Regions from separate parts of the Fictibacillus sp. 26RED30 genome, predicted to be linked through region 2. Evidence: riboswitches for the same ligand, from Rfam matches in the RefSeq annotation. Region 2 holds a riboswitch; each other region holds the start of a gene.

Region 1 (5,066 bases), on a different contig from region 2:
GAAGGACGGAACCTTTGTCACAGTAAGAGTACCAGCAGGTAAAAGACCTCTTATAGGTAATGAGTATCAGGCTTCTTATTTTTCACACAAGAAAAGAAGTCTTTTTGTGCTGCCATCTATTTCGTTTTCAGTGGCAGCATTAATTGCATTTCTTTTTATTTCAGGTCTTTTACCCAACAGCAGCCATTCTGCCGCGGCTGCTTATGTTAGTTTTGATATCAATCCAAGCCTTGAGGTTGGCGTAGATGATAATATGCGAGTGGTTGAAATGGATGCTTTTAATGACGAAGCAAAAAAAATCATTAAGAAATACAATTTTTCTACCGATGATCGTATGCCGTTTGAAGTATTCGCGGATCAACTGATCAAAGCTTATCAGCGAGAAGGCTATATGGAAGAGAATCAGTCCATGCTTATCACTACAGTATCCGATAAATCCAGTGATAAGAAAACGAAGCAGGAATTGGATCTTGCATTGGATTCAATTGTTAAAAAAGCTGTCGTTCAATACCCTGTTGCGATTACTGTTTCTGAAACAAACGAAGAAGTTCGCGATAAGGCGAAACAATTAGGCGTATCTTCAGGTAAATATACAGCATTCCAAGAAGCAACGAAGAACGATAAACACCTTAAAGAAGAAAAGATTAAAGAAGTGAAGTTTCAAGAGCTAAAAGTGAATACTACTTCTTCAAAAAATATTAAATCCGTACCGCATCCTCGTAAAATAAAGGCTGCACCTCATGAGGTCAAGGTAAAGCCAGTAAATAATGAAGAAAAAAAATCGGAACACCGAAGCTCAGTTAAACCGACCGAGAAAAACCTTGTGAAGCCTCAAAAGAATACGAATGAAAAACGTAAAAGCAAAGAGCGTGGCAAAAGGAATGATCAAAATAACAATAGAAATCATATTCAGCAAAAAGAGCAAAGAGTAGAACCTAAAAAGATGAAGGAACCTGTCAGAACACAAAACCATGATAGGGATTACGATCAGAATAAAGAGCATAGAAAAGAAAACAGATATCAGGATAAGAATCATAACAAGCGACAAAAAGAAAATGACCGTAATAAACATGAGCAGAGACAGCAATGGAATGGAGACAGACATTTTAATGATGATCATAAGCGTTCCAAAGGTGAACATCGAAAGCAAGAAAAGAAACATAAACACTAATTATGAGATAACATGTCGTAATACCAATTACGATTCCTGGCTGCTGTCGAAGGGTTTATAAAGGTATATGAATATTCCTCTAGAATCGGTGAAGTAACAACCAATTCGGGGGGATTTTTAATGTTGGATATCCGTTACTTTGAAAGTCAAATAGCAAAAAGTCCGTATCTTTCTCTTTATAATATCCCGGTGAAGCCTAGCTTTAAATGTAAGGACGAAACGACGCTGAACATTGAATACAGAGAAGGAGAGCGGAACAGAACAGTCACGTTTACCGGGAATCCGAAATATCTATGTATGCTGCTTGAGGGGAAAATGAAGCTGAGTACTTTATTGAGACAAGAGATGATTGAATTTCAGGGAACACTCAGACAACGCTTAAAATGGGAAGCGATTTTTTACTTAAGCTCTCATTGGGAAGAGATATCTGCTGGTGTACTCGTTCGAACTGCTAAAAATATTTGACACGAATCGACATGGATGATAATATTCTTCACAGTGATTCAAATATGCATCGCTTTAATTTAATAAAGTAACACTTTTTTACTTATCACGAGAGGTGGAGGGACTGGCCCTATGAAACCCGGCAACCGCTAGATCATTGCATTCTTATGAATGATGAACTAGAAAGGTGCCAATTCCTGCAAGACTTTAAGTAGTCTTGGGAGATGAGGAGAACGTGCATAGAATATAATATGCCTTTCTGCTCATATTGAAGCAGAGAGGCATTTTTTTGTTTGGTTGTTTTCTAAAGAATTCCTTTTGGGTATTCTCTAAACTCTCATCTTTGAAAAGCTGATTGTAGTGGAAGGTGCGAGACTCCTGGGGGATCAGCGGGACAGGTGAGACACCTATAGTGCGAAGCATAGTGTGGCTCACCGCACGCCCCCCGGAAAGCGAGCAACCTGAAACGGAGATCAGCCACTTTCAAGAACAACATTGATTACTTAAAGAAAGCATTATTTTAGATAAGAAATGAGGTAAGAATCTTGATTAATTTACAGGCAGTCCGTAAAGTCTTTCAAACCAAAGATGGTGAAGTAAAGGCTGTTGATACGGTAGATTTAAACATAAAACAAGGAGAGATTTACGGAATCATCGGATACAGTGGTGCAGGTAAGAGTACACTGATCCGCATCCTTAACATGCTAGAGCGACCGACTAGCGGTACGGTTACGATTGGCGGCAAAAACATGTCTGAGCTGTCATCAAAAAAGTTAAGAGAAGCACGACAAGAAATTTCAATGATCTTTCAGCACTTTAACTTATTATGGTCTCGCACGGTAAGAGAAAACATTGCTTTTCCTCTTGAAATTGCGGGTTATCCAAAAGCAAAGATCAAACAGCGTGTTGATGAGCTGATCGACCTAGTTGGATTGGAAGGTCGTGGTGGTTCTTATCCTTCGCAACTAAGTGGAGGGCAGAAGCAACGTGTAGGTATCGCGCGCGCTCTTGCGAATGAGCCGAAAGTTCTCTTATGTGACGAAGCAACTTCTGCACTTGACCCTAAAACAACTGACAGCATTCTTGATCTGCTTGTAGAGATAAATCAAAAATTAGATCTGACCATTGTTCTTATCACACATGAGATGCATGTAATCAGAAAGATCTGTCACCGTGTAGCCGTTATGGAACAGGGGAGAGTAGTGGAAGAAGGCGATGTCCTAAATGTCTTCAAAAACCCGACAGAACCAATCACGAAGGATTTTGTGAAACAAGTAACAGAACCTGAAGAAACAGTGGACACGATCAAACAGTTTATTTCTGAGTTTCCGGAAGGCCGAATTGTCCAACTTACTTTTATTGGTGGACGAGCAGGACAGCCATTAATTACGGAACTGATTCGTAAGTATGAGGTAGATGTAAATATTCTACAAGGAAAGATTACGCAAACTCAGAATGGACCTTATGGGACGTTGTTCATTCAGATTAAAGGTACAGAATCTGCACTAGCTCGTGCAATGGAGTTTTTAAACAGTGTACAGGTTGAAGTAGAGGTGATTCATAATGCTTAGTACATGGTTCCCGAATGTCCAATGGGATGTTCTATTAGAAGCGACAAATGAAACTTTATATATGTCAGCCATCTCTGTAGTGATTACATTTTTCCTAGGACTGGCTCTAGGATTGGCGTTATTTCTAACTTCTCCTGGAAACTTGTGGGGAAATAAGTTTTTAAACAGCGTAATTGCTATAATCGTTAACGTGTTTCGATCGATTCCGTTTATTATCTTAATCATCTTATTGATTCCTTTTACACGTTTAATCGTAGGAACGATGCTTGGAGCTGAAGCTGCACTCCCTGCATTAATCGTAGGAGCTGCGCCATTTTATGCACGTATGGTAGAGATCGCTTTGAGAGAGATTAATAAAGGGGTAATCGAAGCAGCGAAATCAATGGGTGCTACAAACGCTCAGATTATCTTTAAAGTTCTTATTCCCGAAAGTACGCCGGCTCTTGTTTCTGGTATCACTGTAACCGCGATTGCACTCGTAAGTTATACAGCGATGGCTGGAGTTGTTGGTGCTGGTGGTTTAGGAAACTTGGCTTATATGGAAGGTTACCAAAGAGACAACGCGGATGTAACATTAATTTCAACTGCACTTATCTTAGTCATCGTTTTCGTCATCCAATGGATCGGTGACCGCATTACAACAGCATTAGATAAGAGATAACGTTTTAAGACAACAAGGAGGAAGTTCATATGAAAAAAGTATTATCTGTTCTTATATTAACCGTTCTTGTTGCAGCACTTGCTGCTTGCGGGAACAAAACAGAAGGCGGAATCAGCGACGAGAAGATCATTGTAGGTGCTTCAAACGTACCACATGCTGAAATTTTGGAAGAAGCAAAACCTCTTTTGAAAGAAAAAGGTGTAGAACTTGAGATCAAAACGTTCCAAGATTATGTACTGCCAAACAAGTCTTTAGATGAAAAAGAAATCGGTGCGAACTACTTTCAGCACGTTCCTTATCTAGAGTCTCAAATGAAAGATCACGGATACAAATTCGAAAACGCAGGTGGCATCCACCTTGAGCCGATCGGAATCTATTCTAAAAAGTATAAGTCATTAGATGAGCTGCCTGAGGGCGCAACAATTATCATGTCTAACTCAGTAGCAGATCATGGCCGTATGCTTGGGTTACTTGAAAAAGAAGGATTGATCAAAGTTAAAGAAGGTGCTGGAGCAGAAGCACAAATTAAGGATGTTGTAGAAAATCCTAAGAAGCTTAAATTTAAAGCAGATGTTGATGCGGGTATGCTTCCAAAAGCCTACAAGAACGGTGAAGGCGATGCCGTACTAATCAACACAAACTACGCGATCGATGCTGGATTAAATCCTCAAAAGGATGCGATCGCATTAGAAGGATCTGATTCTCCATTCGTAAACATCATTGCGGTGCGTGAAGGAGATAAAGATAAGAAATCTGTTAAAGCTTTAGTAGAAGCTTTACGTTCTAAAGAGATTCAAGATTTCATTAAGAAGAAATATGAAGGTGCAGTAGTGCCAGTTACGGAATAATTTTATAAAAAGAACTGACTTTGAGATATTAAAGTCAGTTCTTTTTTTGAGTAAAGATCGATCAACAACACTTTATAGTCCTTCAAACTAACTTTTAGACCCTGCGATTACACTTATAGGCACTTGAACTTAATTTATAGGCCGACAAAATTTTTTATAGTCCTTCAAAGTCATTTATAGGCTTTTCGACAAAAACTTACGAACATTTATTACATAACCAGCTTGCGAATGACCCATACTAAACCTGTTTACTATTTTGACAGGAGTGAATGAAATGAAACAAGAAGAACAGCCGCTACCCGGCTCGAATTCAACGCAATATCACCTGATCCGCTATAAAGAAGGCTTAGGGAAATACAATGAGAATATGC
Region 2 (5,066 bases):
GGAGGCTCACCGCACATCCCGCGGAAAGCGAGCGACCTAAAAACGGAGTCAACTACTCTCAATAGCTGCAAAGCAAAAGAAAACCGTGATTTTTTATAAACTAAAGGAGGATATAAACATGTTAGATTTAAAATTTGTTCGTGCCAATTTTGAAGAAGTAAAAGAAAAGTTATCTGCACGTGGTGAAGACTTATCTGGATTAGATCAGTTCGAAGCATTAGATCAGCGCCGCCGTGAGTTAATTGGTGAAACGGAAGCTTTGAAATCTAAGCGTAACGAAGTATCTAAGCAAGTAGCAGAATTTAAGCGTGAGAAAAAAGACGCGGACCACCTGATCACAGAGATGCGCGAAGTAGGTGACAAGGTCAAAACGATGGATGAAGAGCTTCGTCAAGTAGAAGAAGATCTTCACGGCATCATGCTAACATTGCCTAACATTCCGCATGAAAGTGTTCCTGTTGGTGATACAGAAGACGATAACGTACCTGTACGTCACTGGGGAGATGTTCCTGAGTTTGCTTTTGAAGCAAAACCTCACTGGGATATCGCAACTGAACTAAACATCGTTGATTTTGAACGTGGAGCAAAAGTGACAGGCAGCCGTTTCGCTTTTTATAAAGGATTAGGAGCTCGCTTAGAGCGTGCACTTATCAACTTCATGATGGATCTTCACGAAGATGAGCATGGCTACACAGAGGTGCTGCCTCCGTACATGGTTAACCGTCAGAGCATGACAGGAACAGGTCAACTTCCAAAGTTTGAAGAAGACGCGTTCAAAATTCGTGAAGAAGATTATTTCTTGATTCCAACTTCTGAGGTTCCTGTAACGAACATGCACCGAGAAGAGATTCTAACAGCTGACGAACTTCCGATCACATATGCGGCGTACAGCGCTTGTTTCCGTTCTGAAGCGGGATCTGCAGGACGCGACACGCGCGGTTTGATCCGTCAGCATCAGTTCAACAAAGTAGAGCTTGTTCGCTTCGTTAAACCTGAGGATTCTTATGAGGAGCTCGAGAAGCTTACAGGACACGCTGAAAAAGTCCTTCAGCTGCTCAACCTTCCGTACCGCGTACTCAGCATGTGTACAGCTGACCTAGGCTTTACAGCAGCTAAGAAGTACGATATCGAAGTATACCTTCCGAGCTATGGTGAGTACCGCGAGATTTCTTCTTGCTCTAACTTTGAAGATTTCCAAGCGCGCCGTGCTCAAATTCGTTTCCGTCGCGATGCAAAAGGGAAGCCAGAATTCGTTCACACGCTAAACGGATCTGGACTTGCGATTGGTCGAACAGTAGCTGCTATCTTAGAGAACTACCAACAAGAAGAGGGCACTGTAGTCATTCCAGAAGTTCTCCGTCCTTATATGGGCAACAAAGAAGTAATTAAGTAAACAGTGAAAGAAGCTGACTCTTAAAAGGTATCCAAAGGGACTTTTAGAGTCAGCTTTTATCTATTAATGGGTGTAAAAGCTTCATTATCGGTGGTCCGAACAAGTTTTCAGGTGGTGGGAAGAGTTCTAGCGGTGAAAATTCAGGATTCACAGTTGAAAGTCATAGAACTACAGGTGGTAAGCACTGTTTTATCGGTGAACGTGTAATAAATATAAGAACACGTACCGTAAAAGCATACCTACAAAAGAAACAAATAAAAAATCAAAAAAAGTTTTTGAAAACCGTTGACACTATATTTATCAGCATGTTATTATAGTTCTTGTCAGTCACACGGAGGTATACCCAAGTCCGGCTGAAGGGATCGGTCTTGAAAACCGACAGGGGTTTAACGACCCGCGGGGGTTCGAATCCCTCTACCTCCTCCATATACATATTCAACCTCATCTGATTTCTCGGATGAGGTTTTTTGTTGTATTTTTTCTTTTTAAGAATCGCATTCAAACACCGACAGAAAATCCTAAAATATTTTAACCATTCATCCCAACGTATGTAAGCGCTAACACTTTAAAGTGATAAAATTTAGTATTGACAGAACTTTTAGACAGGGCGTATGATGACAACTATAACTTAATTCAATAATGCAATACTTATTCAGAGAGACCGAGGGATCAGGCCCTATGACGTCCGGCAACCTCCATTAGGAACGGTGCTACTTCCTGCAGAATGATGATTCATTCTGGAAGATAAGTCGATGTTTACTTATTCGCCCTCTTCCATGAAATGAAGAGGGCTTTTTTATATTGTAAGGGGGATGGCATATGATCGAGATCAATGACGTTACGAAATTATATAAAGTAAAAGGCAAAGAAATCGTCGGAGTGAAGAATGTGTCACTGACGATCGACAAAGGTGAGATCTTTGGCATTGTAGGATATAGCGGTGCTGGGAAGAGTTCGTTGCTGCGCTGTCTTAATTTATTGGAAAAACCAACATCAGGAGAAATCAAGATCGATGGCATCTCGATTACGAAGCTCGGGAAAAAGGAGTTACGCGAGGAGCGTCTTAAGATCGGTATGATCTTTCAGCACTTTTATTTGATTAGTGCGAAGACCGTTTTTGAAAACATTGCGTTCGCATTAAAAGCAGCAGGAAAAACGAAAGAAGAAATCAAAGATAAAACAAATGAGCTTTTAAAGATGGTGGGATTGGAGAATCAAAAAGATCAGTACCCTTCTCAGCTGAGTGGGGGGCAGAAACAGCGAGTAGGTATTGCAAGAGCACTTGCCAATGATCCGAAGGTTTTGCTATGTGATGAAGCTACTTCAGCTCTTGATCCGAACACGACGAAATCGATCCTTTCCTTACTGAAGTCCATCAATAAAAAGTTAGGCATTACGATCGTGTTGATCACGCACGAGATGGAAGTGGTAAAAGAGATCTGCCACCGAATGGCGATCATGCAGGATGGAGAAATCATCGAGTCAGGTGACGTGTACAACATTTTTGCTAATCCAGAAAAAGAGCTCACAAAAACGTTCATCAGCTCTGTAATTCAAATGGATCTGCCAGAACCTCTTCTGAAAAATAGAAAAGGAACTGTGATTAAGATCCAGTTCAAAGGAGCAATTGCAGAAGAGGCTGTTGTTTCTGAGCTTTTCCAAAACTTTAACGTAAAAGGGAATATCCTTCACGGAAAAATCGAATATATTCAGGAAACACCGCTTGGTATCTTCATCATGGAACTAGTCGGTGAAGGGGCAGAAGTGAAGCGAGCGATCTCATATATTGAAGGTCGCATAGAAAATCTTGAGGTGGTGAAAAAAGTTGCTTGATTCTATTTTGAATATCCTTCCAGATCTGAATAAAGCATTCTTTGAAACGTTATATATGGTCGCTATATCACTTGGTGTTTCATTAATTGTAGGATTACCTCTAGGAATTATACTGTTTGTTACCGACAAAGGATTGTTATTTGAAAATGTGTGGATCAAGCAGATAGCGGGCATTCTTGTGAACTTGATCCGCTCTGTACCATTCATCATTTTATTAGTCGCGTTGTTACCATTAACACAGCTCATTACCGGAACAACGATCGGACCAACTGCAGCTTCAGTTTCTCTATCCGTTGCAGCCATCCCGTTCTTTGCGCGGCTCGTAGAAACCTCTTTACGAGAGATCGATAAAGGAGTGATTGAAGCGGCCGTTGCAGTAGGCGCGACGCCATGGATGATCATCCGTGAAGTCCTTCTACCAGAAGCAAAGCCAGGAATCGTTCAAGCGATAACAGTAACAGCAATCAGCTTGCTAGGCTATTCAGCCATGGCAGGTATCGTCGGTGGCGGAGGAATCGGAGACTTCGCAATCCGCTTCGGCTACTACCGATACGACAATACAATCATGCTCACAACCGTAATCCTACTAATCGTAATCGTCCAGCTCATGCAAGTCATCGGAGACGGTGCAGCGAAGGCTGTGAATAAACGATAAATTTATTTACTAAAGGTAAGACGAAGATAAATTTATCTTTAAAGGTTTAGGTTTAAAAGACTTCTCGGCAAGTTGATTGGAGTGCAAGATGCGAGACTCCTGGGGGATCAGCGTGCCTTCTACATGAATTAACATCTCGCAAGGCATGCGACGAGGAAGCTCACTTCGGTAGTAATTCTTGTAGACGCAGGAGCAAATCTTAAAATACATAAGATGGCTCACCGCACGCCCCCCGGAAAGGGAGCATCTGGAACGGAAATCAACCGCTAAAAAAAACATCATGTAATAGCAAAAACAATTTTTAAAGGGGATCAACATGAAAAAAATCATACTTACACTACTAACAGCACTGCTAGCTTTCGGTTTAGCAGGATGCTCATCTTCATCAGATGCATCAAAAGATAAAGAAGTAACCTTAGGCGCAACAGCAGGACCTTACACCGACATGGTCAACAAAGCCATCAAGCCCTCACTTGAGAAAAAAGGGTATAAAGTAAAAGTCATTGAATTCAGCGACTATATTCAACCAAACATGGCTTTATCAAAAGGGGATCTTGATGCTAACCTTTTTCAGCACAAAGTGTACATGGAGAATTTCGCAAAAGAAAAGAACTTAAAGCTTTCAGAAGTTATCATCGTTCCTACAGCACCGATGGGTCTCTATTCTGAGAAATTCAAATCCGTTAAGGACATAAAAGAAGGCAGTACGGTCGCAATACCGAATGATCCTGTTAACTTAGCACGTACGTTGCTCATGCTTGAAGATGCAAAACTGATCACCATCAAGGAAGGAATCAACGAACTAACAGCTTCCGAAAAAGATGTTAAAGATAACCCTAAGAAGCTCGTGTTCAAACCACTAGAAGCCGCACAGCTTCCGCGTGCTGTTCAAAGTGCAGATGTTGCAGCTGTGCCTGGTAACTTTGCACTCGCAGCTAAGATGGATTTATTAGATGCGATCCAATTAGAGAACATGCCCGACACGTACCGTAACCGTGTTGTGGTGAACACGAAAGATGTTGATTCTGCTTTTGCAAAAGATATTAAAAAGGTAGTGGAATCGAAGGAGTTTGAAGAAGTGATCGATAAGGAGTTCGAAGGCTTCGGAAAACCAGAATGGATGAAGAAATAAAATCAAACAAAACCCCGGGCTCATAAGAATGAGAACCGGGGTTTTTATGTTTA
Region 3 (5,066 bases), on a different contig from region 2:
ACAGAGACGTTCGGCAATGTTGTTTTAGAAGCAGCTGCCTCTGGGTTACCTGCTATCGTGTGCGATTCTGGCGGAGTAGCTGAAATTGTTCAAGACGGTGTAACGGGTAGAATCTGCAAAGCTACAGAAGCTGACTCATTCATACAAAATATCGTTTCTATTATGGAAGATCCTATGCTCTTAGGCTCTATGAAACGAAAAGCAAGAAATTATGCGATGACTCAATCTTGGTCAGCTATTTTCGGGAACCTTTTAATGCAGTATGAAGAAGTTATTTATACGAAGAATAAAAATAAAACGATCATTGCGTAGCGGTGAATAGGTAAGAGGATATGAAAATACGAGGATAAAATAAAGCTATCTTCCAAATGAACATTAGCGATTAAGATGTTCGTTTGGAAGATACACAAATTTTTTTTACGAGGTAATCACAATTATATCCGCAGATAAAGAACATTTATCCGTAAAACTAGCGAATAATTCCGTACATAAAATTTTTTATCCGATTTTCGACATAACCTTCTAAACTAACCACTAAAAAAACCAGACTTCCAAAAGGAAGTCTGGTTTAACATGTTATATGTTATTAAATATTTGCTTGTTTCTTAAGCTCTGCAGCTTTATCTGTGTTCTCCCAAGGAAGGTTGATGTCAGTACGTCCAAAGTGGCCGTATGCAGCAGTTTGCTTGTAGATCGGACGGCGAAGATCAAGCATCTTAATGATTCCAGCCGGACGAAGGTCGAAGTTGTTGCGAACTAGTTCTACAAGAACTTCTTCAGAAACTTTACCTGTTTCAAACGTGTTTACAGCGATTGATACTGGTTGAGCAACACCAATTGCATAAGCAAGCTGAACTTCAACTTTGTCAGCAAGACCTGATGCTACGATGTTTTTAGCAACATAACGAGCAGCATAAGCAGCAGAACGGTCAACTTTAGTCGCGTCCTTACCAGAGAATGCACCACCACCGTGACGAGCATATCCACCGTATGTATCTACGATGATTTTACGGCCAGTAAGTCCAGCATCACCTTGTGGTCCGCCGATTACGAAACGGCCCGTTGGGTTGATGAAGTATTTTGTGTTCTCGTCGATTAGTTCAGCAGGAACAACCGGCGTGATTACTTTTTCTTTGATGTCTCTTTGAATTTCTTCAAGTGTGTTCTCAGGGTGGTGCTGAGTAGAAATTACGATTGTGTCAATACGTACAGGTTTGTCGTTCTCATCATATTCAACAGTTACTTGAGTTTTTCCATCTGGACGCAAGTAAGGAATCTCTTCAGACTTACGAACCTCTGTAAGACGACGAGATAATTTATGAGCTAGTGAGATTGGTAGAGGCATAAGCTCTTCTGTTTCGTTACAAGCATATCCGAACATTAGACCTTGGTCACCTGCACCGATCGCTTCGATCTCAGCATCTGTCATAGAACCTTCTCTTGCTTCAAGAGCTTGATCAACACCCATCGCGATATCAGCAGATTGCTCATCGATAGAAGTTAGTACTGCACATGTTTCAGAATCGAAACCATATTTGGCACGGTCATAACCGATTTCTTTAATTGTCTCACGTACAACTTTTGGGATGTCTACATAAGTAGAAGTTGTGATCTCACCTGCAACAAGTACAAGACCTGTAGTTACAGATGTTTCACATGCTACACGAGCATTTGCATCATTAGCTAAAATTTCATCTAGAATCGCATCTGAGATTTGGTCACAGATTTTATCTGGATGGCCTTCTGTAACGGATTCTGATGTAAATAAACGACGACTAACTTTTTTGGACAAGTTAATATCCTCCCTTTAACTGCTTTTGAGTATGATACGGTACTTTATTCTTATCTATTTTACACAGTTTATGTTCTTAACCTGAAAAAGGCATAAAAAAAGCCCTTCCCTGTCTCACATACATTCACGAGGGAAAAGGTTTATAAAACCAAAATGCCTTCAACCTCTTATTGTCCAAGGTTATTTTCACCTTGCAGGTTAGCACCTTTTCATTTCCAGTAGCGTTATTATTGCCACTTTCATGTCGGTTGCTGGGTTTCATAGGGCCTGTCCCTCCACCTACTCAGAATAAGAGTAGCCGTTCTCGAAATATGATAGCGTAATGCTTCACCTCTGTCAATAGAAAACCCTATGAATAGCAATAAGTTTGGAGTATTATATTCTATAGAATGAAAGCGTTTTAAATAAGATGGATAATTCACAACATTTTGTTCTTTTTTTCAGAAGTAAGAACTTTTTTGATGCACTTTCATAAAATAGTATACATTATTTAAATCAATGTGTTATACTAATTTTCGAATATATCACTCTAGGATAAAGGATGGTACTGTCTCATATGAATACATTGGAATTTACGACAACCTTAAACGATCTTGTGACCCGTGAAACAACTCACCAGAACTTACCTGTTCCGGTTTTAGTAGAAAAATCTCTTCAGCGCAACGAGGGCATCCTTACATCCACAGGAGCACTTCAAGCTACAACGGGGAAATATACAGGCCGTTCCCCTGAGGATAAATTTATCGTTGAAGATGCTTCCATTAAAGATTCAATCGATTGGGGAAAGGTAAATAAACCATTTTCACCAGAAAACTTTGATAAATTATACAAAAAAGTACTCCAATACTTAAGCAATAAAGAAGAACTATTCGTATTTAAAGGGTTTGCTGGTGCGGACCGCGAGTATCGCCTACCTATCCAAGTAATTAACGAGTATGCATGGCATAACCTTTTTGCTCACCAAATGTTTGTGCGCCCGAACCACGATGAGCTAGGTTCTCATGAATCTCAATTCACAGTGATTTCAGCACCAGGATTTCAAGCTAATCCGGCTGAAGATGGAACTAACTCAGAAACATTTATTATCGTCTCTTTTGAAAAGAAAATTGTCCTTATCGGTGGTACTGAGTACGCAGGTGAAATCAAAAAATCTGTATTCTCTGTCATGAACTACATTCTTCCTGAAAAAGGCATCCTATCTATGCACTGCTCTGCCAACGTTGGGAATGAAGGAGATGTAGCTTTATTCTTCGGACTATCTGGAACTGGTAAAACTACATTATCAGCAGATCCGAACCGTCGCTTAATCGGAGATGATGAGCATGGTTGGGCTAACACCGGTGTCTTCAATATCGAAGGTGGATGTTATGCTAAAACAATCGATCTTTCTAAAGAAAAAGAACCACAGATCTGGAATGCGATTCGTTTTGGAAGCGTTTTGGAGAATGTTATGATCGATTCAGTTACAAGAGAAGCAGATTATAAAGATTCTTCACTAACAGAAAACACACGTGCTGCTTATCCTGTTGATGCTATTCCTAATATTATTCAACCAAGTGTCGCAGGACACCCGAATACAATCATCTTCTTAACTGCTGATGCATTCGGTGTACTGCCTCCGATCAGCAAACTTACTAAAGAGCAAGCGATGTATCATTTCCTATCAGGATACACGAGCAAACTTGCAGGAACAGAAAGAGGCGTAACATCACCACAAGCTACTTTCTCAACTTGCTTTGGCGCTCCATTCCTGCCACTTCCTGCTACCGTTTATGCTGAGATGCTTGGCAAGAAAATTGATCAGCACAACGTTCAAGTTTACCTTGTTAACACAGGCTGGTCTGGTGGAGAGTACGGTATTGGAAGTCGTATGAACCTAGGTCATACACGTGCAATGGTGCAGGCTGCTCTAGAAGGCGAGCTTGCCTCAGTTGAAACAGTAGTAGATCCTATTTTTGGGCTTCATATCCCAACACATTGCCCTGGGGTACCAGACCAAGTTCTTCAACCGAAGAAAACATGGAGTGATCAAGACGCTTATGATGTGAAAGCGAAAGAACTTGCTGGTCAATTTAATGCGAACTTTGAAAAATTCAAGTCTGTATCAGCTGAGATTTCTCAAGCTGGACCGCTCGTTTAATACACGGAATAATGACCTTCCATTCTAGCAATGGAAGGTTTTTTCATTTATGAAAAGGAGCTAAAATCTCATTCAGCTCCTTTTCCATGTCCTTTCATCCATGCGCATAAAGCATATGTAATCTTCCGGTTCTCTTTTGGAGGAAAATAATGGGTGTATTCAGGATAGATCCATGTTTCACATGGCTTTTTGAGTTCTTTTAATCTTTTTTCTATCTTAAGTGTGTGTTCGACGGTTACATTCTCATCCTTCATACCGTGAATGCAAAGTAAGGGTGTATCTAATTCTTCACAATAATTAAGCGGCGATCGCCATTCAAATTCTTCTGGATATTTCTCTGGTGTTCCTCCAATAACTCTCTTCATCATCCTGCGCAGATCCTCTCTCTCTGCATACGTGATAGCCATATCAGTCACACCGCCCCATGTTACGACAGAACGTATCTCAGGATATTTCATTGCCGTAAACAATGCCATAGGACCGCCACGAGAAAATCCGAACACATGAATATCCTCTTCATCTACTTTTGGAAACTGCTTCAAAACTTCATAAGCTGCAAATGCATCTGTTCGATCTTCCCCAGCAAAATCTTCGTTGCCTTCCCCCCCTAGATTTCCACGATAATAGGGAGCCATCACAACAAATCCTTGTGAGGCAAACTGAATGATCCTAGCAATTCTGACCATGCCAACGGACTTGATTCCGCCCCTGAGATAAAGGAAACCCGGAAAAGGTCCTTTCCCTTCTGGTAATGCTGCTAGTCCTTTTATTTTTAACCCATCATTTAAATAAGTAACTACATACAAACGAATGGTAGGATGCGGAGAAGGAAATCGCTGCCACTCTATCATTTTTGCCTTTTTCATTCCTACACTCCTTTATTTTTGTGGGCAAACACACATTTGCACCAATCACATACATTATTACATAAAAGTCATGACTTCATTCCTATGTGCAGGAGGATCCAATATGAAATATTTCAAAAGAAAACTAATGCTACTTTTTACTTGTTTACTAGCTTTCTCCATGCTGCTGGCAGGGTGCAATACCTCAAGCCCTAAAAAAGATAAGATCAGAATCGCCGAAGTAACACGATCCATTTTTTACGCTCCACAATATGTTGCCATAGAAAAA
Region 4 (5,066 bases), on a different contig from region 2:
CTGTATCACTTTTCCATCTTGAACGACTAAAGTGATTGATCCAAATTTAATACTGCTCAGCATTTGTTGAAGCTGAGGAAGAAAATCGTTTGCACTATTTTCGTTCGCCACTCCACTGCCTCCCTTTCTAACATTCATATCTTTTAAAGGCTCTTTCCTAAAATTGTTGTTTTCTAAGTCTTACTTTTTTCTTCTTTGACTTTTGATTGAAGTGGAAGATGCGATACTCCTGTGGCTCACCGCCTGCCCCACGGAAAGCGAGTATCTGCAACGGAAATCAACTCTTTCAAAAGCAACAATGAATATGAAAACAACAATAAAAAAACCTTCCCATTTCGGAAAGATAGTGGAGGTAAACATATTACCTTATCTTCCAAAATGTAAATACATTCTGCTGGAGTTAGCACCTTACAAACGCAGGTTGCCGGGTTTCATCGGGCCAGTTCCCTTCACCACTCTGGATAAGAGTTTAAATTTTATAAAATCATAACATATCTGAAGTGGATATCAAGACCTATTTTTTCATTTTTCTATTTTTAAAAAAAATTAAACAAACAGTTGACTTTTTATGTTTTTGAATCATATAGTAATAACTAAAATTTAATCCGTATCGCTGATCGGAAAACCGAAGGCTCTTAACACTACTTGTTAAGGGCCTTTTTATTTTGAGGAGGAAAAGTATGAAAAAGTTGATTGTATTAGCTCTAATTGGTCTTTTTGCACAGTTAATTGATGGATCACTCGGTATGGCTTATGGGGTTACATCTACATCTTTGCTCTTAGTAGCTGGAATTGCTCCTGCAGCTGCATCTGCGTCCGTACATCTTGCCGAAGTCGTAACCACTGCCGCATCCGGCGCTTCACACATTAAATTCGGAAATGTTGATCGGCAAGTTGTTACTCGATTAATTTTGCCGGGTTCGATCGGAGCATTTGTAGGTGCTTGTTTTTTAAGCAACCTTCCTGGAGATCTAATAAAGCCGTATATCTCTATCTTTTTAATTATCCTCGGTATATATATCTTATATCGTTTTCTGTTTAAACTTGGAGAGAAGAAAGCGAAAGTAAATGGTAAACCTTTTACAAAGAAACAGCTTATTCCACTTGGATTAGTAGCTGGTTTTTTAGATGCTACAGGTGGAGGAGGCTGGGGTCCGGTCACCACTCCAGTCCTAATGGCAAAACAAGACATGAAAACCAGGAAGGTAATCGGTTCTGTAGATACTAGCGAATTTGCTGTAGCTGTATCTGCTTCAATTGGATTTTTCATCGCACTCGGCTGGGAACAAGTTGAATGGCTATGGGTTGGTGCATTGATGCTAGGAGGAGTGATTGCGGCTCCTATTGCTGCATGGCTAGTTCGTCTCATTCCTTCTCACATATTAGGGGTACTAGTTGGTGGATTAATTATTATCACCAATACCCGCACCCTTCTTCATACTCTAGGCGTTTCACATAACATGTTGTTTTCGATCTACTTTGTTCTTGTTGCTTTTTGGGCAGTAGGGATTATCTATGCGGTAAAAAGCAATTCAGAAAATAAAAATCCGGAATTTTTAAAAAATTCAGTTGACTATTGAGAATGACCTATGTATTATAAATCTTAATTCAATATTCAAATCTTCTTATCCAGAGAGGCTGAGGGACTGACCCTATGATGCCCGGCAACCAGCGGAAACGCATGGTGCTAATTTCAGCAGAACAATGAATGTTCTGAAAGATGAGACTTCGATCGGGTGAAATCATCGGGACCTCTTCTTTTGGAAGAGGTCTTTTTTTCTGGGATAAGTTGAAACTGAATGCGATTGGATACAAAAAAATGACGTTGAGGAGAGATTTGAAAATGACTGATCAAAATGCAAAAAGACAGTATGGGTTTGAAACGATTTCTTTACATGAAGGTCAAAAAGTTGATCCGACTACAGGAGCTCGTGCTGTTCCGATCTACCAGACCACTTCCTATCAATTCAATTCAACAGAGCACGCAGCGAACTTATTTGCCCTAAAAGAGTTCGGAAACATATATACGCGTTTGATGAATCCAACGCAAGATGCGTTTGAACAGACCATTGCAAAACTTGAAGGTGGTGTTGGTGCTCTTGCTCTTGCTTCCGGCCAGGCTGCCATTACAAATGCTATATTCAATATCGCTGGCTCTGGTGATGAAATCGTCGCTTCCACCTCTCTATATGGTGGAACGTATAACCTGTTCTCTGTCACTCTCCCCAAGCTCGGCATCCAGACACAATTCGCTGAAATTGATAATCTTCAATCGTTTAAAGACGCTATTACAGAAAAAACAAAAGCCGTATACATTGAGACCATCGGGAATCCAAAAATCGATGTAGCCGACATTCAAGCGATTGCTGACATCGCACATGACGCAGGAGTTCCTCTTATTGTAGATAATACGTTGGCTACGCCTTACCTTTGTCGCCCGATCGAACATGGAGCGGATATCGTTGTTCATTCTGCAACAAAGTTCATCGGAGGACATGGTACTTCAGTAGGTGGAGTTATCGTCGATTCTGGAAAATTTGATTGGAGCAATGGGAAATTCCCAGGCTTGACTGAGCCAGATTCAAGTTATAAAGGAATTGTGTATACGGATGCATTTGGTCCACTTGCTTATATTCTAAAAGCACGTGTTCAGCTGCTTCGAGATCTAGGTTCGTCTATCGCACCGTTCAACTCCTTTCTATTTATTCAAGGATTGGAAACACTTGCTCTTCGTATAGAACGTCATGTTGAAAATACATTGAAAGTAGCGAAGTTCCTAGAGAGTCATCCATCGGTCGATTGGGTAAATTACGCAGGGCTTCCAAGCAGCCCTTACTATGAACTTGCCCAAAAATACCTCCCTAAAGGCGCGGGTGCAATTTTAACATTCGGGGTTAAAGGCGGTGTAGACGAAGGTAAAAAGTTGATCGAAAATGTTAGCATCTTCTCTCACCTGGCAAACGTGGGAGATTCAAAATCATTGATCATCCATCCAGCTAGCACCACTCATCAACAACTCTCTGAAGAAGAACAAAGAAAATCAGGCGTAAGTCCAGAACTAATCCGTCTTTCGATCGGAATTGAAACAGTAGATGATCTAATATATGACTTAGATCACGCATTAAAAGCGATCTCACTTTCTCCAAGTGGATTGTAGATTACAACGATTAAGCTGTTCAAGAAATCCTTTGAGCAGCTTTTTTGTTGCCAAGACTCTTCTCCTGTTAGCGAGCACCTTAGACGGAAATCAGCTTTATGAACAAACTTGTATACAGATACAGCTTTGTCATAAATCAGTTTCTCCTTACAAATACTATTGGTAACAAATTTTAGAATGAGGGCTCATGATGTCTACCATTGTAAAAATGATTGTTTCCATGTTTTTATGTCACATTCTTTTTTTCGGACCAAAAGTCAATGCAGGTGTAGTAAATCGTTTTGAAGTAGAGAAATATGGAGATGTAATCTGGGAAGTCCCTTCAAAAAAGAAACAAGTTGCGATTACATTTGACGATGGACCAGACCCCGTATACACCACTCAGATCTTAGATGTTCTTAAAAAGGAAGGTGTTCATGCAACATTCTTTCTTATTGGAAAGCGGGTTGAGAAGTATCCAGAAATCGTGAAAAGAGAGCTAAAAGAAGGACATGAAATCGGCAACCATACGTATAATCACCCTAGTTTCCACACCATTTCAAGGCATAAAGTTGTGGTTGAAACAAGAAAGACCGAGCACCTTCTCGATCCTGCTCATCATTCAGATTACATAAAATTGTTTCGACCTCCAGGCGGAACTGTTACAGAGAACAGTTTAAAAGTCTTAAAAAAAGAAGGATACAAAGTTATCCTATGGTCTTGGCATCAAGATCCCCGTGATTGGACAAATCCAGGATCTGAAAGGATCGCCAGACACATCCTAACGAATTTAAAAAACGGAGATATTATCCTTTTGCATGATTCTGGCGGTAATCGCAGTCAAACGGTTGCTGCATTAAAGATTATCCTTCCTAAGCTTAAGGAAATGGGTTATGAAATTGTAACGGTTGATGAACTATTAAAAATGCACCCACGATACAATGAGTTCCACGAAACTGAAGTGAAGAAAGAAGAAGCCCCGTTATTAATCGAATAAAGAGTGAAAAGAACAAATTTTATGATTATATTGTTCTTTTCTTTTTTATTTAAACCTCCCTACTGCTCACTTTGTTCAGACGCTTGCTCACTATTTGTTTTTAACATTAAATAAAAGCGCTTGCATTTTATAATCACTGTACTATAATACTACTTGTATACAAGTATACTCGTTCTACAAAAGGAGGTTATTAAGTTGAACGATTCTATGGAATTTCTTTATCCTGAAAAGTGGCTTTCCAAAGCTTCTACTGGGGAACGTGTCGCATGTGAACTAAGAATGAGGATTATCTCGGGACTCATTGAAAGCGGTACCACTCTTTCTGAAAATAAATTAGCTGCTGAGTATAATGTAAGCCGCTCTCCTATACGAGAAGCACTTAAGGTTCTATCGAATGAAAACTTAATTCGTTTAGAGCGAATGGGTGCAGTTGTGGTCGGCTTAACTGAAAAAGAAATTGAAGAAATTTATGATGTTCGACTTCTTATTGAGACGTTCGTGTTTGAACGACTTGTTAAAAACGACACGGCTCACGTTGTTAAAGAACTTACAAAAATTTTTGAGATGATGCAGATTGCAATTAAGTACAAAGATGCTGATGAGTTCGCTCTTCAGGATGTCTTGTTTCATGAAACAATTATTCGTTCTATCAACCATTCGTACATCACGATGATCTGGAACAATACTAAACCAGTTATGGAAAGCTTCATCTTATTATCCATGCGCATGCATTTCAATGAAAAGTACGATGACCTTTCTCGAATCATGAAAAACCATGAACTCTATATTGATGCGATTTCATCAAAAAATAGAGAAATTATGATTCAATCGCTGCACCAAAATTTTGATGATGTTCAAGGAAAAGTAGATGATTTATGGATGTCACAACAAATGCTATCGAAAGCATGGGAGCAAGAAAAGGAGTAAATAAAT

What was found. Region 2 has a riboswitch for S-adenosylmethionine ahead of IHV11_RS20915 (methionine ABC transporter ATP-binding protein). Riboswitches for the same ligand answer to the same signal wherever they lie in the genome.
Region 1: linked by a shared signal. The riboswitch ahead of IHV11_RS01375 (methionine ABC transporter ATP-binding protein) and the one ahead of IHV11_RS20915 (methionine ABC transporter ATP-binding protein) in region 2 are both predicted to bind S-adenosylmethionine.
Region 3: linked by a shared signal. The riboswitch ahead of metK (methionine adenosyltransferase) and the one ahead of IHV11_RS20915 (methionine ABC transporter ATP-binding protein) in region 2 are both predicted to bind S-adenosylmethionine.
Region 4: linked by a shared signal. The riboswitch ahead of IHV11_RS07790 (homocysteine synthase) and the one ahead of IHV11_RS20915 (methionine ABC transporter ATP-binding protein) in region 2 are both predicted to bind S-adenosylmethionine.

Annotation. Positions count from the first base shown of each region.
Region 1 is NZ_JACZDV010000001.1:287,683-292,748, forward strand. It holds gene IHV11_RS01365 (anti-sigma-I factor RsgI family protein) at 1-1,171, shown strand, start outside; gene IHV11_RS01370 (hypothetical protein) at 1,292-1,636, shown strand; SAM riboswitch class I at 1,716-1,846, shown strand; gene IHV11_RS01375 (methionine ABC transporter ATP-binding protein) at 2,161-3,186, shown strand; gene IHV11_RS01380 (methionine ABC transporter permease) at 3,179-3,847, shown strand; gene IHV11_RS01385 (MetQ/NlpA family ABC transporter substrate-binding protein) at 3,877-4,695, shown strand; gene IHV11_RS01390 (carboxymuconolactone decarboxylase family protein) at 4,970-5,066, shown strand, end outside.
Region 2 is NZ_JACZDV010000011.1:6,599-11,664, forward strand. It holds gene serS (serine--tRNA ligase) at 119-1,393, shown strand; tRNA gene IHV11_RS20910 (tRNA-Ser) at 1,727-1,819, shown strand; SAM riboswitch class I at 2,039-2,144, shown strand; gene IHV11_RS20915 (methionine ABC transporter ATP-binding protein) at 2,213-3,226, shown strand; gene IHV11_RS20920 (methionine ABC transporter permease) at 3,282-3,881, shown strand; gene IHV11_RS20925 (MetQ/NlpA family ABC transporter substrate-binding protein) at 4,198-5,013, shown strand; gene IHV11_RS20930 (deoxynucleoside kinase) at 5,064-5,066, opposite strand, start outside.
Region 3 is NZ_JACZDV010000001.1:528,397-533,462, reverse strand. It holds gene IHV11_RS02635 (glycosyltransferase family 4 protein) at 1-312, shown strand, start outside; gene metK (methionine adenosyltransferase) at 587-1,792, opposite strand; SAM riboswitch class I at 1,957-2,087, opposite strand; gene pckA (phosphoenolpyruvate carboxykinase (ATP)) at 2,349-3,932, shown strand; gene IHV11_RS02620 (alpha/beta hydrolase family protein) at 4,001-4,798, opposite strand; gene IHV11_RS02615 (ABC transporter substrate-binding protein) at 4,959-5,066, shown strand, end outside.
Region 4 is NZ_JACZDV010000001.1:1,510,081-1,515,146, reverse strand. It holds gene IHV11_RS21180 (YezD family protein) at 1-111, opposite strand, end outside; SAM riboswitch class I at 364-468, opposite strand; gene IHV11_RS07795 (sulfite exporter TauE/SafE family protein) at 681-1,580, shown strand; SAM riboswitch class I at 1,623-1,727, shown strand; gene IHV11_RS07790 (homocysteine synthase) at 1,844-3,157, shown strand; gene IHV11_RS07785 (polysaccharide deacetylase family protein) at 3,345-4,133, shown strand; gene IHV11_RS07780 (GntR family transcriptional regulator) at 4,329-5,060, shown strand.